Regions from separate parts of the Kocuria sp. CPCC 204721 genome, predicted to be linked through region 1. Evidence: riboswitches for the same ligand, from Rfam matches in the RefSeq annotation. Region 1 holds a riboswitch; the other holds the start of a gene.
What was found. A riboswitch is a leader RNA that binds a small molecule or an ion and turns the genes downstream of it on or off. The one in region 1 is predicted to bind thiamine pyrophosphate.
Positions count from the first base shown of each region.

Region 2: it holds a riboswitch for thiamine pyrophosphate, as region 1 does, so the genes downstream of both, thiO (glycine oxidase ThiO) here and RF637_RS04290 (3-oxoacyl-ACP reductase) in region 1, are expected to answer to the same signal.

Region 1 covers NZ_JAVKPO010000003.1:47,817-55,610, forward strand. The annotation lists gene RF637_RS04265 (ABC transporter permease) at 1-106, opposite strand, end outside; gene modA (molybdate ABC transporter substrate-binding protein) at 103-873, opposite strand; gene RF637_RS04275 (molybdopterin-binding protein) at 894-1,295, opposite strand; gene RF637_RS04280 (enoyl-CoA hydratase) at 1,420-2,202, opposite strand; gene nadE (ammonia-dependent NAD(+) synthetase) at 2,367-3,194, shown strand; TPP riboswitch at 3,324-3,455, shown strand; gene RF637_RS04290 (3-oxoacyl-ACP reductase) at 3,501-4,265, shown strand; partial or broken gene RF637_RS04295 (LLM class flavin-dependent oxidoreductase) at 4,336-5,645, shown strand; gene RF637_RS04300 (phosphatidylserine/phosphatidylglycerophosphate/cardiolipin synthase family protein) at 5,754-7,013, opposite strand; gene RF637_RS04305 (exodeoxyribonuclease III) at 7,267-7,794, shown strand, end outside.
Region 2 covers NZ_JAVKPO010000001.1:151,240-159,033, reverse strand. The annotation lists gene RF637_RS00750 (PhzF family phenazine biosynthesis protein) at 1-135, shown strand, start outside; gene RF637_RS00745 (thiol-disulfide oxidoreductase DCC family protein) at 132-548, shown strand; gene thiE (thiamine phosphate synthase) at 722-1,384, opposite strand; TPP riboswitch at 1,505-1,629, shown strand; gene thiO (glycine oxidase ThiO) at 1,619-2,905, shown strand; gene thiS (sulfur carrier protein ThiS) at 2,902-3,168, shown strand; gene RF637_RS00725 (thiazole synthase) at 3,171-4,112, shown strand; gene moeB (molybdopterin-synthase adenylyltransferase MoeB) at 4,109-5,299, shown strand; gene RF637_RS00715 (lactate utilization protein C) at 5,533-6,177, opposite strand; gene RF637_RS00710 (LutB/LldF family L-lactate oxidation iron-sulfur protein) at 6,174-7,794, opposite strand, start outside.

The DNA of each region.
Region 1 (7,794 bases):
AATCGATGCGCAGCACCATGCCGAGCAAGGGCAACAGGATGACCAACGCCCCCACCACCGCCGGGACCAGGACCCACCGGGGGGTCGTGACGAACCCGCGCGTCACGGTGCGCCGAAGCCCGCGTCCTCCAGGACCTTCCGGCCCTCGTCACCCTGGACGAGGTCCACGAACTGCCGGGCGAGCTCCGGCTCCGCGGAATCCTTGAGGGCGACCACGGGGTAGTTGTTGACCGCCTGATCCGTGCGCGGGATCTCGACGGTCGTGACCCTGTCCTTCGCGGACTTGGCATCCGTGACGTACACGATCCCCGCGTCCGCCTGCCCGGAGGTCACCTTGCCGAGCACGTCCGTGACCGCGTTCTCCTGGCTCACGGGGTGGAGCGCGACACCGTTGGCCTTCTCGATCTCCTGCGTGGCTGCACCGCACGGTACCTCCGGGGCGCACGTGACCAGCTTGACGTCCCGGTCCACCACGTCCCGGAAGGAGGTGATGTCCGCGGGGTTGTCCTTGGGTACCGCGAGGGTGAGCACATTGGTCGCGAACACGCTCGGCTCCCCCGCGGCCAGGCCCGCGTCCGTGAGCTTCTTCATGTTCTTCTGATCGGCGGAGGCGAAGACGTCCGCGGGGGCGCCCTCGGTCAGCTGTTGCACGAGCCCGGACGAGCCTCCGTAGTTCATGCTGACCTTCACCCCCGGGTGCGCCGCCTCGAACGTGCGCGCGAGCTCGTCGAAGGAATGGGTCAGCGAGGCCGCCGCGGACACCCGCAGGGTCGTCTCCTGATCGGACGACGACGCCGCGTCCCCTCCCCCGTCCGACGCTCCCGCGCATCCGGAGAGCGCCACCGCGCTCACCGCGCAAGCCAGGGCGCGCATGCGTGTCGCCGCGCGCCCCATCACTTGCGCCCCTCGGTCTCGACGATGACCGCGGTGGACTTCACCACGGCCGTGGCCACGGACCCCGGTTCCAGCCCCAGGTCACGCACCGCTTCCGTGCTCATGAGCGAGACGATCCGGTGCGGGCCGCACTGCAGCTCCACCTGGGACATCACGGGATCGGAGGTCACGGCGGTTACGAGTCCCACGAGGCGGTTGCGCGCCGAACTGTTCACCCCGGCGGGATCCTGAGGGCTCACGGCGTTATCGCGCGCGTATGCCGCGAGTTCGGCGCCGTCCACCACGGCGTACCCTGCGGAATCCTTGTGCCCGGTGAGCGTGCCCTGCTCGATCCACCGCCGGACGGTGTCGTCGCTGACGCCCACGAAGGTCGCGGCCTGGGAGATACGGAGGTGGGTCATGGGAGCAGTTTATCCGCATCTGCGGAACCACGGCCCTGTTTGAACCGCACTTGCGTGGTGTTGACCTGACACGCGACGACGCCGCGCGGACCGGGCCGCGCGGCGTCGTCGTCCCCTACAGGGCTCATTCGTGGGAGAACCGCGCCTTACGCTTCTCCGCGAACGCCGACATGCCCTCCTTCTGGTCCGCGGTGGAGAACAGCCCGTGGAAGACCCGCCGCTCGTGCTGGACGCCGGCCCACAACCCGGACTCGTACGCGGCATTGACGGTCTCGACCGCGTGCTGGGCCGCGGGCTTGGACATCTCCGCAATCTTTCCGGCGACCTCCAGGGCGGTGTCCATGAGCTCGTCCGCTGCGACCACGCGGGAGACCAAACCGGAACGCTCGGCTTCCTCGGCGCGCATCTGCCGTCCGGTGAGGATCATGTCCATGGCCTTGGCCTTGCCCACGGCGCGGGTGAGGCGCTGGGTGCCGCCCATCCCGGGGATCACACCCAGGGCGATCTCGGGCTGACCGAACACTGCAGTGTCCGCGGCGAGGATCAGATCGCACATCATCGCGAGCTCGCACCCACCGCCGAGCGCGTAACCGGCCACCGCGGCGATCTTGGGGGTGCGCAGCCGGGCGAAAGCATCCCACCCCGCGAAGAAGTCCTCGTGGTACATATCGGACGCGGACTTGCCGGACATCTCCTTGATGTCAGCACCGGCCGCGAAGGCCTTCTCCGAACCTGCGAGGATCAGCGCGCCGATCCCCGAGTCACGGTCCAGCTCGGTCGCGGCGGCCACCACGTCCCGCATGGTCTGTTCGTTCAGCGCGTTCAGCGCCTTGGGACGATTCAGGGTGATGACACCCACGCGTCCCTCGCGGCGGACTTCAATGGTCTCGTAGGAGTTCTCGTTCATGTGATCAGCATCTCATAGGTCCCCCAGGGGGGGCGGGTCCGAGCGTGGGGGTCCAGCACCGGGGCCCAGCACCGGGGCCCAGCGCCGGCCTCCGTCCTCCGGGCCACGGGACGGGCCGGCGGTAGGCCCCTGTCCCCGCGGGAACCGGCCACTAGCATGGACGCATGCGTGAATTGCAAGCACAGATCATTGCCGAGCTCGGCGTCTCTCCGCAGATCGATCCGGAGCGGGAGGCCCAACGCCGCGTCGACTTCCTGAGCGACTACCTCAAGGCCACGCACACCGCGGGGTTCGTCCTGGGGATCAGCGGCGGCTTGGACTCCACCCTGGCCGGGCGCCTGGCCCAGCTCGCGGTCGAGAAACTGCGCGAGGACGAGATTAAGGCCGAGTTCGTGGCCATGCGACTGCCTCACGGGATCCAGCACGACGAGGCCGACGCCCAGGCGGCGCTCGAATTCATTCAACCGGACCGGGTCATCACGTACGACGTCGCGCCGGCCGTCCGCGGTTTCGAGTCCGCCTACGGTGCCGCGACCGGTGAGCAGCTCACCGATTTCACCCGCGGTAACACCAAGGCCCGCGTGCGTATGACGGCGCAGTACGCGGTGGGCGGGGACCACAACCTGCTGGTGATCGGCACGGATCACGCGGCGGAATCGGTCACCGGGTTCTTCACCAAGTTCGGCGACGGCGGCGCGGACGTCCTGCCCCTGAGCGGGCTGAACAAACGGCAGAACCGCCAGGTGCTCGCGTACCTGGGGGCCCCCGAGCAACTCGTGGGCAAGGTCCCCACCGCGGACCTCCTGGACGAGAACCCCGGGCGCACGGACGAGGACGAGCTGGGCCTGCGCTACGACGACATCGATGACTTCCTCGAGGGCAAGGACGTCCCCGAGGAGGTGGCCCGCAAGATCGAAAGCACGTTCCTGCGCACCCGCCACAAGCGCACGGTCCCGGTGACCCCGGCGGACGAGTGGTGGCGGGAGGGCTGATCCTCCCCGCCCGCGCGATACCCAAGGGGACGACCCTGGCCTGACTGCGCTGGACAACCGCATTGGCCATGCCCGCCGACGGCCTGCGCCGTGCGCGACCCCGGTCCGGACCCCTGTGCTTAGACTGGGCCCAGTGACACGGGGTGCCGCTGCACGTTCCCACGACCCACCGGGCCGGGGAGCCCTGGAGGCAATGGCTGAGATGACACCCGTCGAACCTGTCCAGTTAGTACTGGCGAAGGGATGTCACGGTGGCACCGCACGGGTGGCGCACCGCGTTCTTCGCCGTGAGCCACAGGAGTGAGCATGCGGATCGACACCACCATCGTCCTGATCACCGGGGGAGCCCGGGGTCTGGGTGAACACCTCAGCCGAGCCTTCGCCCGCGAAGGCGCCCGGGTGGTCGTGAACTACCACGCGAGCGAGGACCGCGCCCGCTCACTGGTGCGCGAACTCGGTGAGGACAAGGTCATTGCCGTTCGGGCGGACGTGACCGATGCCGGGCAGGTGCAGGAGATGGTGGCACTCGCCCAGGACCATTTCGGTGCGCCCATCACGGTGGCCGTGAACAACGCGCTGGTGGACTTCAGCTTCAACGGGGACGCCCGCCCCTCGCTCGAAAACCTCGCCGCCGAGGATCTTTCCCAGCAGTTCACCGGCGCGGTCGTGGGCGGACTCAACGTGATCCAGGCGGTCGTCCCGGGGATGCGCCGGTTTGGACACGGGCGCATCATCAACATCGGCACCAATCTCTTCCAGAACCCCGTGGTCCCCTACCACGACTACACCGCAGCCAAGGCCGCCCTGCTCTCCCTCACCCGCACGGCGGCCAAGGACCTGGGGGCCCTGGGCATCACCGTGAACATGATCTCCGGTGGCCTGCTACGCACCACGGACGCGAGTGCCGCTACCCCGGCCGAAGTCTTCGACGCCATTGCCGCCGGTACGCCCTTGGGTCGGGTCACCACCCCGGAGGAGTTCGCGGACACCGCCCTCTTCTTCGCCTCCGACTGGTCCCGCGGCGTCACCGGGCAGAACCTCGTGGTCGACGGTGGACTGGTGATGGACTGACATGGCCGCCCCGCACGACACCGCGCGGACCCCGTCCGCCGCCCCTGCGGCGTCCACTCGTCCCACCCAGGTGAACCAGCCGCCCGGGACACCCGCCCGGACGCTGCGCCTCAACGCCTTCCTCTACGGGGCCGGCCACCACCAGGCCGCGTGGCGCGCGCCGGGCTCCCCGGTGCACCGCCTCACGGACATCGCCTACTACGAGGAGCTCGCGCGGACTGCCGAACGCGGTCTGTTCGACGCGGTGTTCTTCGCGGACGGGCACAGCGTGGGTGATGTCTCCGGCGGGCCCCGCTGGAGCCTGGAACCCCTGACAGCGCTGTCCGCGATGGCGCGGGCCACCGAGCGCGTCGGCCTGGTGTGCACGGTGTCCACCACGTTCTTCACCCCGTTCCACGCGGCCAGGATGCTCGCGTCCTTGGACCACATCTCGGGCGGGCGAGCGGGGTGGAACGTGGTGACCTCCATGTGGGACTCCGAGGCCCGCAACCACGGCTACCGGGCCATGCCGACCAAGGATGAGCGCTACGAGCGCGCCCGCGAGTTCGTGGAGGTGGCCCGCGCCCTGTGGGCCAGCTGGGACGAGGACGCCGTCACCGCGGACCCCGAGGGCCAGTGGGCGGACCCCTCCAAGCTGCACCGCCTGGACCACGAGGGCCGCCACTTCCTGGTGGATGGACCCCTCACGCTTCCGCCCTCCCCCCCCAGGGGGAACCGGTCCTCTTCCAAGCGGGTGCCTCCGGGCCCGGCAAGGCACTCGCGGCCGACTTTGCAGAGGGGATCTACGCCGTGGCCTACGACCTGCCCGCCGCGCAGGAGTACTACGCGGCGGTGAAGGCCGAAGTGGCCCGCGCCGGGCGTGATCCCGGTTCCGTGATCGTGATGCCCGGTCTGGTCACGTACGTGGGCCGCACGCACGAAGAGGCCCTCGAGAAGCAGGCCAGCGTGGACCGTTTACTCCCTGTGGAGCAGTCGCTCGCACAGCTCTCCACGTTCGTGGAGCAGGACTGCGCGCAGTGGGACCTAGATGCGCCCGTGCCCACGCTGCCGCCCCTGGAGGAGTTCACCGGTCCGCAGGGCCGCTACGGCACCATCCTGCGGATCATCGAGGCCGAGCGCCCCACGGTCCGCCAGTTGCTCGGCCGCCTCGCCGCCGGCGGGGGTCACTGCACGATGGTGGGCACCCCGGAGTCCATCGCGGATCGAATGCAGGAATGGTTCGACAACGCCGGCGCGGACGGCTTCAACCTCATGCCGCCCGTCCAGCCGGACTCCCTGGACGACTTCGTGGACCTCGTGGTCCCCGAACTCCAGCGCCGCGGCCTGTTCCGCACCGCGTACACCGCCACCACGCTGAGGGGTCACCTCACGCGGGGTTGAGACCCCGCGGCGCAACCCCGCCACAGGACGACGACGCCGCCCCGCACGGTGGGCGGGGCGGCATCGTCGGTGGCGTCAGCGGCGTCGTCGCCGATCGGAAAGGTCCGGTCAGAGGAACGGGCGCAGCGGTACCAGGATCGTCTCGGCGACCCGGGCCATGGGGTGACGATCGCGCCATTGGGGCGAGGACAGCTCCTCACAGTGCTCGCTGTCGGCGAGGAAGACCTTCTCCATCTCGGCCGCGAAATCCGGGTCCACGATCTCCACGTTGGTCTCGTAGTTGAACGAGAGGGAGAGCCGGTCGATGTTGGCGGTGCCCACGGTGGACCACTCGCCGTCGATCGTGGCGGTCTTGGCGTGGATCATGCAGGCGGCATACAGCAAGATGGTGACCCCACCCTCCAACAACTGGCCGTAGAACCCGCGGGACACCCAGTCCGCCAGGATGTGGTTGGAGTCCTTGGGGACCATGATCCGCACATCCACCCCGCGAGCGGCCGCGTCCAGGAGACAGTCCAGGATCTGCTGGTCGGGGATGAAGTAGGGCGTGTTCACCCAGATGTGGTGCTGCGCCCTGTTGATCGCGTTCATGTACATCTCGCGGATGGGGTACACGAGCTGGATGGGCAGGTTCGCGGAGACCCGCACCTCCGGGTCCCAATTCTTGGGCGCCACCCAGTCGATGGCGTGTTCCGGGTCCCGGTCCTCGTTCCACACGCTCGCGATGGAGCTGCGTAACCCCCATACCGCAGGCCCGATCTCCCGGATATGCGTGTCCCGCCACTGCCGGGAATAGAGAGAACCGAAGTTGTAGCCCCCCACGAAACCGATGTTGTCGTCCACCACCAGGATCTTGGAATGGTTGAAGCCCGAGAACCGCAGGGGCCCCTTCCAGAACGGGCGGCGCACCACCGGCATCCGGTACACATGAACCCGGTCCGAGAAGTCGTAGAAGGAGGACGGGATCACGAGGTTCGCGAACCCGTCGTAGATGATGAACACCTCCACGCCCCGATCCGCTGCCCGGTTGAACGCGTCCAGGAAGCGCTGACCCGTCTCGTCGTTCTTCCAGATGAACGTCTCCATGTGGATGGAGTGCTGGGCGTTGTCGATGGCCTCGAGCATGTCCTCGTACACCGACTCACCCGACGTGTAGATGGTGATGTCCGAGTCCTGCACGTGCGCGTTGAACGTCCCGGGGTGCGGGGCGTCACGCTGCTGACGCCCGTGATGCTTCCACCAGTCGAGCCCGGCGAGCGAGGCGATCACCACGGCCTGCGCCCCCAGCAGGGCACCAGCACCCGCACCGGCCGCTTTCAGGAGGATACGGCGTTCTCTGATCTCGGCTAGCGCCCGCCTTGCGTCCATGACCTCACACTACTGCGGCGTCACATGGCGCGTCCCGGATCATGACCGGACCGGCCCTGGGAATTCACACCGCCCGTCCCGCGACCAAGGGCACTGAGGTGTTACGCGGCGGGAATCCGCCGAATGGCAATCCACCCCGTCCCATAAGCCCTCGTGAAAGGACGACCTCGTGGGCAACGCCGCCACACAGAACCCGGTCCGTCGTCCGCCCGCGGTTTCCCAGCGTGGGCCGCGGCTCGCTACGGTGGACCCCATGAGAATCGCCACGTGGAACGTGAACTCCATCCGCGCCCGCGCCGACCGCATCGAGGCGTGGCTCGACCGCTCGGACGTGGATGTCCTGGCCATCCAGGAGACCAAGGCCAAGGACGAGAACTTCCCATGGGAGCTGTTCGAGTTCGCGGGCTACGAAGTGGCGCATTTCGGCGTGAATCAGTGGAACGGCGTCGCCATCGCGTCCCGCGTGGGGCTCAAGGACGTGGAGCGCACGTTCCCCGGTCAGCCCACGTTCGGCAAACCCGGCCAGGAACCCGCCCAGGAGGCGCGCGCGATCGCTGCCACGTGCGACGGCGTGCGGATCTGGTCCCTCTACGTGCCCAACGGTCGCGGCCTGGAGGACCCCCACATGCCGTACAAGCTCGAGTGGCTGCGTGTCCTGGAGGGCCACGCCGAACAGTGGCTGCAGGAGGACCCGCAGGCCCAGATCGCACTTGTGGGTGACTGGAACGTGGCCCCGCGTGACGAGGACGTGTGGGACATCCAGCTCTTCCGCGACGGCGGG
Region 2 (7,794 bases), on a different contig from region 1:
GCGCCCGCGAACTACATCGCCCGACAGGGCACCCTCATGGGACGCAGCGGCCTCGTGACCGTGACGTCGGACGGGGACCACGTGTTCGTGGGCGGACACTGCACCGCGTGCATCGACGGGACGGTGCTGCTGTGAACCCCCCGGGCACCGAGCAGGGCGCGTCCCTGCACCTGGTCTTCGACGGCAACTGCGGGTTCTGCACGCGCTGCGTGGGATGGGCCCGGACACTGGACCGCCATGACCGGATCGCCCTGCACGCCTACCAGATCCCCGGCGTACTGGAGCGGTTCGGACTGACGAATGCGGAGGGCAGCGCGTCGGTGTGGGCCGTCCTATCCCGTTCCGGTGAGCGATCCTCGGGGGCGCACGCGGTGGCCGTGACCCTGGACACCGCCCTGGGCATCCGGGTGTTCGAGCCGTTCTACCGGTTACCGCCCGTGCGGTGGGTCCAGGACCGCGTGTACCGGTGGGTGGCCGATCACCGGGGAAAGTTCCCCGGTGTCACCCCGTGGTGCCAGCAGCACCCCGGGCGGTGCGGGACCCCGTAACGGTTCCGCTCCGCGTACCGAGCGAGCCGTGCCACCCGCGCGACGCCAAGACACTGCGGCGCCATGACTCCATGACTCCGCCCCGACGCGCACCACCCCACCGAACACGTCGCCACCCGAGCGGTGCCATCCCACCGCGGCGCCGCCGCTACACCGCGTTCAAAGATCGGGTCTCACCCGGGCAGCGTGTCCCGCAGCGCCCGCGCCGCCGCGGTGACGTCCTGCGCATCGGTCACGGCCCGCACGACCACGATGCGCGAGGCACCCGTGTCGAGCACGGACGGCAACCGCGCGGTGTCGACCCCGCCGATCGCGAAGAAGGGCTTGTCCCCCGCGTGCTGAGCGGCGTAGCGCGGCAGCTCGAGCCCCACGGCCGCGCGACCCGGCTTCGTGGGGGTCTCCCACACGGGCCCGGTGCAGAAGTAGTCGAGCCCGGCGTCGGCCACGGCGGCGTCCACCTGGGCCGGGGAGTGACAGGACCGCCCGATCACCGCGTCGTCCCCCAGGACCCGCCGAGCCTGCGCGGTGGTGAGATCGCCCTGGCCCACGTGGAACACGTCCGCGCCGGTGAGCAGCGCGACGTCCGCGCGGTCGTTGACGGCGAAGAGTGCGCCGTGCTCACGGGCGACGTCGGCGAGCACCTCGATGGCCTCGATCTCCGCGGCAGCCTCGAGGGATTTGTCCCGCAACTGGATGATGTCCACCCCGCCCTCGTACGCGGCGTGCAGAAATTCGCGCAGGTCACCGCGCTCGCGGCGCGCCGTGACGCACACGTACAGTCGCGCGTTCTCGAGGGCGGCGCGGCGCCCGGTACCCGTCTGGCTCGTGTGTCCCATGCGGCCATCGTGGCACGAACCGCGCGCCCGCGGACACCTCGCCCGATCAGCCCGCCGCGAAGTCCCCCTGCGTTCCACAGCTAGGGGTGATTAGACTGGCAGGGCCGTTCGTCGCCGTTCGACGAACTCCACGGGAGTCCGCACACGTTGGCAACAACCACCGCAGCGGGCTGAGAGGGCGTGAGCCGCCGACCGGATCACCTGATGCGGATCATGCCGCCGGAGGGAGGAACAATGCCCGAGCACCTCGGTGACCACGTGGTCGTGGCCGGAGCTGGTCTCGTGGGCCTGGCCACGGCCTTCGAACTACGACGCCGCGGGGCCGCCGTGACCGTCGTCGATCCCCGCCCGGCGTGGGGCGCCACCCGCGCGGCCGCGGGCATGCTCGCACCGATCGCCGAGACCCAGTACGGCCAGGAACGCCTCTACCCCCTCATGCGGGCCTCCGCCGCGGAGTACCCGGACTTCGTGGAGCGCGTCACCGCGGCCACGGGCCTGCCCACGGGCTACCGCACCGAGGAGACGCTCGTGGTGGCCGCCGATGCCGCGGACGCCCAATCCCTCTCCGACCTCGCCTCACACCAGATCGCCTCCGGGATGGACGTGCAGGAGATCTCCACGCGGGAGGCTCGGCACCTGGAACCGGCTCTTGCGCCGCGGTTGAGCGGTGCGGTACGGATCGTCTCCGACCGCCAGGTGGACCCCCGGATGCTCGCGGCCGCCCTGGTGGAGACCCTGAACTGCCCGCACCTGACCACCATCGGGGACGTCCCCGACGCCGGACCGGCGCAGTGGCTGACCTCCCGCGTGGACACCGTGCTGACGTCCCGCAGGGAACCCCGGCAGGCCACGGGCGTGCAGGTGGACTCCGGTGAGGTGATCCCCGCGGACGCCGTGGTCGTGGCCACCGGGCTGACCGCCAACACCATGGGCGGGCTGCCCGAGGGACTCGACCTCCGATTGCGCCCGGTGTTCGGGGACATCCTGCGGTTGCGGGTCCCCGAGACCGCCCTGGCCCCCGGGGAATCGCATTTGCTCACGCGCACGGTGCGCGCCCAGGTCCTGGGTCGGCCCGTGTACATGGTCCCCCGCGAGGACCGGACCCTGGTGCTGGGCGCCACGAGCCGCGAGGACGGGCGCGAATCCGTGCTGGCCGGTGGCGTGCACCAACTGCTGCGGGACGCGCGCACCGTGGTCCCCGCGATCGACGACTGCGACGTCCTGGAGATGATGGCCCGCGCCCGCCCGGGAACCTCCGACGACCTGCCGTACGTGGGGAAGACCTCGGTGGCCGGGCTCGTGATCAGCACGGGTCACTTCCGTCACGGCATCCTGCTGACCCCCGTGGCGTCCCGGCTCGCGGCGGAGCTCGTGACCGGCGTCCTGGACCCGCTCGCGGACCACGGGTCCGACGCCGCGTTCCTCGCCGACACCGACCCGGCCCGGCACTCGAACCCCGCCCCCGAGGCCCCGTTCACCACACCCGAGAGCTATCCCCAGATGCATGGAGGACTCGAATGATCGCGCCCGAGACTACAGACAATTCCTCCACGGCCGTCGTGAACGGCTCCCCCGTGGCGGTGACCCCGGGGTTGACGGTCGCGAGCGCCGTCGTCGACCTCACAGGCCGCGAGATCACACCCGAGGGCGCCGCCGCGGACGGCCATCCCCTGGGGATCGCCGTGGCGGTGGACGACGCCGTAATCCCCCGCTCCCTGTGGGCCACGACCCCCGTGGAAGCGGGTCAATCCGTGGAGATCGTCACCGCGGTGCAGGGAGGCTGAACATGACCACGCACGGAACCCCCCTGACCGTGGCCGGGGTGGAGCTCTCGTCCCGGCTGATCATGGGCACCGGGGGCCTCACCGATTTCGCGATGCTCGAACGGGCCCTGCTGGCCTCCGGGACGGAACTGACCACGGTGGCCCTGCGCCGCTTCGCGCCCGGCCCCGCCTCGCCAGCGGGCGCGCAAGCATCCGGCACGGCGAACCGGGCGAGCGGTCGCGCGGGAGGTGGCGCAGCGGCGTCGTCGACCGGGACACCGCAGGACAGCTTGTACGGGCTGCTGCGCCGCAACGACATCCGGGTGCTGCCCAACACCGCGGGGTGCTACACCGCGCGGGACGCCCTGCTGACCGCTGAACTGGGGCGCGAGGCGCTGGAGACGGACTGGGTCAAGCTCGAAATCATCGCGGACGAGGACACCCTGCTCCCGGACGGTGTGGAGCTGCTGGACGCGACCGAGAAACTCGCTCGGCGCGGTTTCAAGGTCTTCGCGTACACGTCCGACGACCCCGTGCTCGCGCTGCGGCTCGAGGACGCCGGGGCCGTGGCCGTGATGCCCCTCGGTGCTCCCATCGGCACGGGTCTGGGGATCCTCAACCCGCACAACATCGAACTCATCGCGTCCCGCGCGTCCGTGCCCGTGGTGCTGGATGCCGGGATCGGCACGGCGTCCGAGGCGGCCCTGGCCATGGAACTCGGGTGCGACGCCGTCCTGCTCGCGTCCGCCGTGACCCGCGCGCAGGATCCCGTGGCCATGGCCAGCGCCATGAAGCACGCCGTGCTCGCGGGGCACCTGGCCCGCGGCGCGGGGCGGATCGCGCGGCGCACGCACGCCGTGGCGTCCTCGCCCATGGCCGGGCGCATCGACACCGCCGACGCGCCCCGCGGGGACTGGCCCGCGCCTTCATCCACCACCCCACAGCTGGAATCGCAGGTTTCATGAGCACCCCACTACCACCTCTCGTGGCCCCCGCCTCCGATCTGAGTCGCGAGGAACTCGAACGCTATTCACGCCACCTCACGTTGCCGCAACTGGGCGAGGAGGGGCAGCGTCGGCTCAAGAACGCACGCGTCCTGGTGATCGGCGCGGGCGGGCTCGGCGCTCCCGCGCTGCAGTACCTCGCGGCCGCCGGGGTGGGGACCATCGGCGTGGTCGACGACGACGTCGTATCCGTGTCCAACCTGCAACGCCAGGTGGTCCATGGGATGGCCGACATCGGCCGGCCCAAGGTCGATTCCGCCGCGGATGCCGTGGCCCGGCTCAACCCCCTGGTCACCGTGCACCGCCATCCCGAGCGGCTGAGCACCGACAACGCCCTGGAGATCTTCTCCGGCTACGACCTGATCATGGACGGCACAGACAACTTCGGCACACGCTTCCTGGTCTCGGACGCCGCCGAACTCACCGGCATCCCCGTGGTGTGGGGCTCCATCCTGCGTTTCGACGGCCAGGTCTCCGTGTTCTGGTCCGGTCACGGCCCCGTGTACCGCGACCTGTTCCCGGAAGCGCCCGCGCCGGGCCAGGTCCCCTCGTGCGCCGAGGGCGGTGTGCTGGGCATGCTCCCGGCCACGATCGGCTCGGTCATGGTCACCGAGGCGCTCAAACTCATCACGGGCATCGGCCGTCCCCTGCTCGGCAGGGTCCTCATCCACGACGCCCTGGCCCAGACGTGGCGCGAGCTCACGGTCCTGCCGGACCCGCACCGCCCGCCCGTCACGGATCTCTCACGGGTGGCGCTCGCGTGCGGTCTGCCCTCCGACGACGACGCCGCTCCCGCCCCCCACGAGACCGTCACCGCCCCGGAGCTGGCCGAGCTACTGACCGCCCGGTCCCTCGGGGAGACGTCCTTCACGCTCGTGGACGTGCGCGAGGACTGGGAGCGCAAACTCGTGGCCATCCCCGGATCCGTGCACGTGCCGCTGCAGGACGTCCTGGACCGGGGTGTCACGGCTCTTCCGGATGAGGCGGAGGGCACCGTGATCCTGCACTGCAAGGCCGGTGCCCGTTCCGCCCAGGCCCTCGCGGCACTGCGCAGGGACTACGCCCTGCGGGAGGACACCGTGAAGCACCTGGACGGCGGGGTGCTCGCGTGGATCGACCGGGTGGACCCGGCGCTGCCGCGCTACTGACCCGTTCGATCACAGCTCCTCCTCAAGGAGCGGTTTCCGCGTGTGTGTCACCATGAGGTCCAGCGGTTCGTGGTGAATAGCCGTCGGACTGACTGATCGCTTGTAGCGCGCAGCAGCTCCTCGTGAGCGATCACTGCTGGTGAGCAACGTGTGAACGCGAAGGTCCCCGTCACCGCGGTAACGCGGGCGACGGGGACCTTTCTCGCAAGTATGCGGGACAGGACCGCGCGGCCTCAACCCAGCAGGATCACGTCCAGCGTGCGCGGACCGTGGACACCCTCCACGCGTTCGAGCTCGATGTCCGAGGTGGCCGAGGGCCCCGAGATCATGGTGGTGGGCGCAGTGGGCTCCACACGGGCCATGGCCTCCGGGATGAGCTCCACCACGGACTCCAGCGGCACGATGCAGATGTGGTGGTCCGGCACCAGGGTGATGGCGCGCCGACCCTCGTCCGGGCGCCCGGACAGGAAGATGGTGCCCGTCTGCGCGCACGAGACCGTGGAGGAGGTCACCACGGCATCCACCTGGTTGAGGTCCCGCACGGTCAGCGCGGAGGCCTTGCGACCGTCATTGGGGTCCACGATGGCCCGGCGGGCGGCAGTCTCCTCGGGCAACCACGCGGTGTCGAGGCCCTCGGGGATCACGTAGCGCGCGGAGGTCCCAAGCTGGGTGGCGACGCGCTGCGCCACGGTCTGCGCGGTCTCCCTGTAGACGTTGGCCTTGTAATCCAGCAACCGGTCCTCGAGCATGTCGATGATCTCGTCCCGCCCGAGGTCCGAGGTGTGCCGGTAGTCGCGGGGCACGTGGGGTGCCCGCGGGTGGTCCGCGATCGCACCGTTGAGCCGCTCGAGGATTTCGGTCTTGGCGTCGGCGCTCATGCCGGCTCTCCGTCCTGGTTCCCGCGGCCTGCGTGGCCGTTGCGGGGTGCGATGTTGTCCTCGTGGGGGTCGCCCGTGGCAGCACTGTACGCCCCGGCCACGGCATCCGCGCCGGCACCCGGGGTGGCGGCGTCCTGGCCGGTGCCGGCCGCGGTCTCCTCGGTCCGGGCTGCCTTGGACTCGCCGTGCGGGCCCTGGGTGGGTGCCACCTCGACGGACGACGCCGGGTGGTCCTCCGCGGGCCCCGCACCGGTGCGCGCGGTTCCCGACGCCGCAGTGACGCCGTCGCGCTCGAGTCGTTCCCCGGTCTCCCCCTCGTGCTTCTTCCACCAGTTGCGGAAGGACTCCTTGGGGGGCTCGGGGATGTCGCGCTCGGCGGTCCAGCCGCCCACCATGCCGGGCAGCCAACCGATGGCGCGGTCGCGGCCGGCGATGACACGGCCCATGGGTAGCCCGCGCTCCGCCAAGGACATCCGCTGACCAGAGGACATCACGAAGGAAGCGCCCTTCATCATGGCGTCCATCTGCGTGGGCACACCGCGGGAAGGCACGGCTCCTCGGATGCGGCGTCCTGCGCGACGCGCCCGAGAACCGAGCTCCTGGAGGGTGCCCTTCTGGGGGGCAGTGTCCTGCCCACCCCGGCCCTCGTCCGCGGTCAGGGACTTCTCCTCGCGCCAGTTGTCGTCCCCGCCCACCGCCGGGTCCTTGGAGACCGGTGCAGGGTGGGCGTGGTCCGCGCGTTGCCCGTGCTGGGTGCGGATGTCCTCGTCCCGCAGATGCACGAGGATCTCGGGGATGTTGATCTTCACGGGACACACCTGGTAGCACGCCCCGCACAGGGAGGACGCGTACGGCAGGGAGGCATTCTTCTCGGACGTGATGCCCGTGAGCTGCGGCGAGAGGATCGCCCCGATGGGACCGGGGTAGGTGGAGCCGTAGGAGTGCCCGCCCGCGTGCTCGTACACGGGGCACACGTTCAGGCACGCGGAACACCGGATGCAGTGCAGTGCGGAGCGACCCTGCGGGTCCGCGAGCACCGCGGAGCGCCCGTTGTCCAGGAGCACCACGTGGAAGTTCTTGGGGCCGTCCCCGGGCGTCACGCCGGTCCACAGGGAGGTGTACGGGTTCATGCGTTCGCCAGTGGAGGAGCGCGGCAAGAGCTGGAAGAACACCTCGAGGTCCTGGTAGGTGGGCAATAGTTTCTCGATGCCCATCACGGTGATCAGGGTCTCGGGCAGGGTCAGGCACATGCGCCCGTTGCCCTCGGACTCCACCACGGACAGGGTGCCAGTGTCCGCGATGCCGAAGTTCGCGCCGCTGATGGCCACCTTGGAGGTGAGGAACTTCTCCCGCAGGTGCTGCCGCGCTGCCTCCGCGAGCACTCGGGGCTCGCTCGTGAGCTCCTCGGTGACGCCGGGCATCTCGCGGCTGAAGATCTCGCGGATCTCCTCGCGGTTCTTGTGGATCGCGGGCACCAGGATGTGGGAGGGCTTGTCCCGCCCCAGCTGCACGATGAGCTCGGCGAGGTCCGTCTCCGTGGCGGTGATCCCGTGCTCGGAGAGGTGCTCGTCCAGCCCGATCTCCTGGGTGGCCATGGACTTCACCTTGATCACGTCC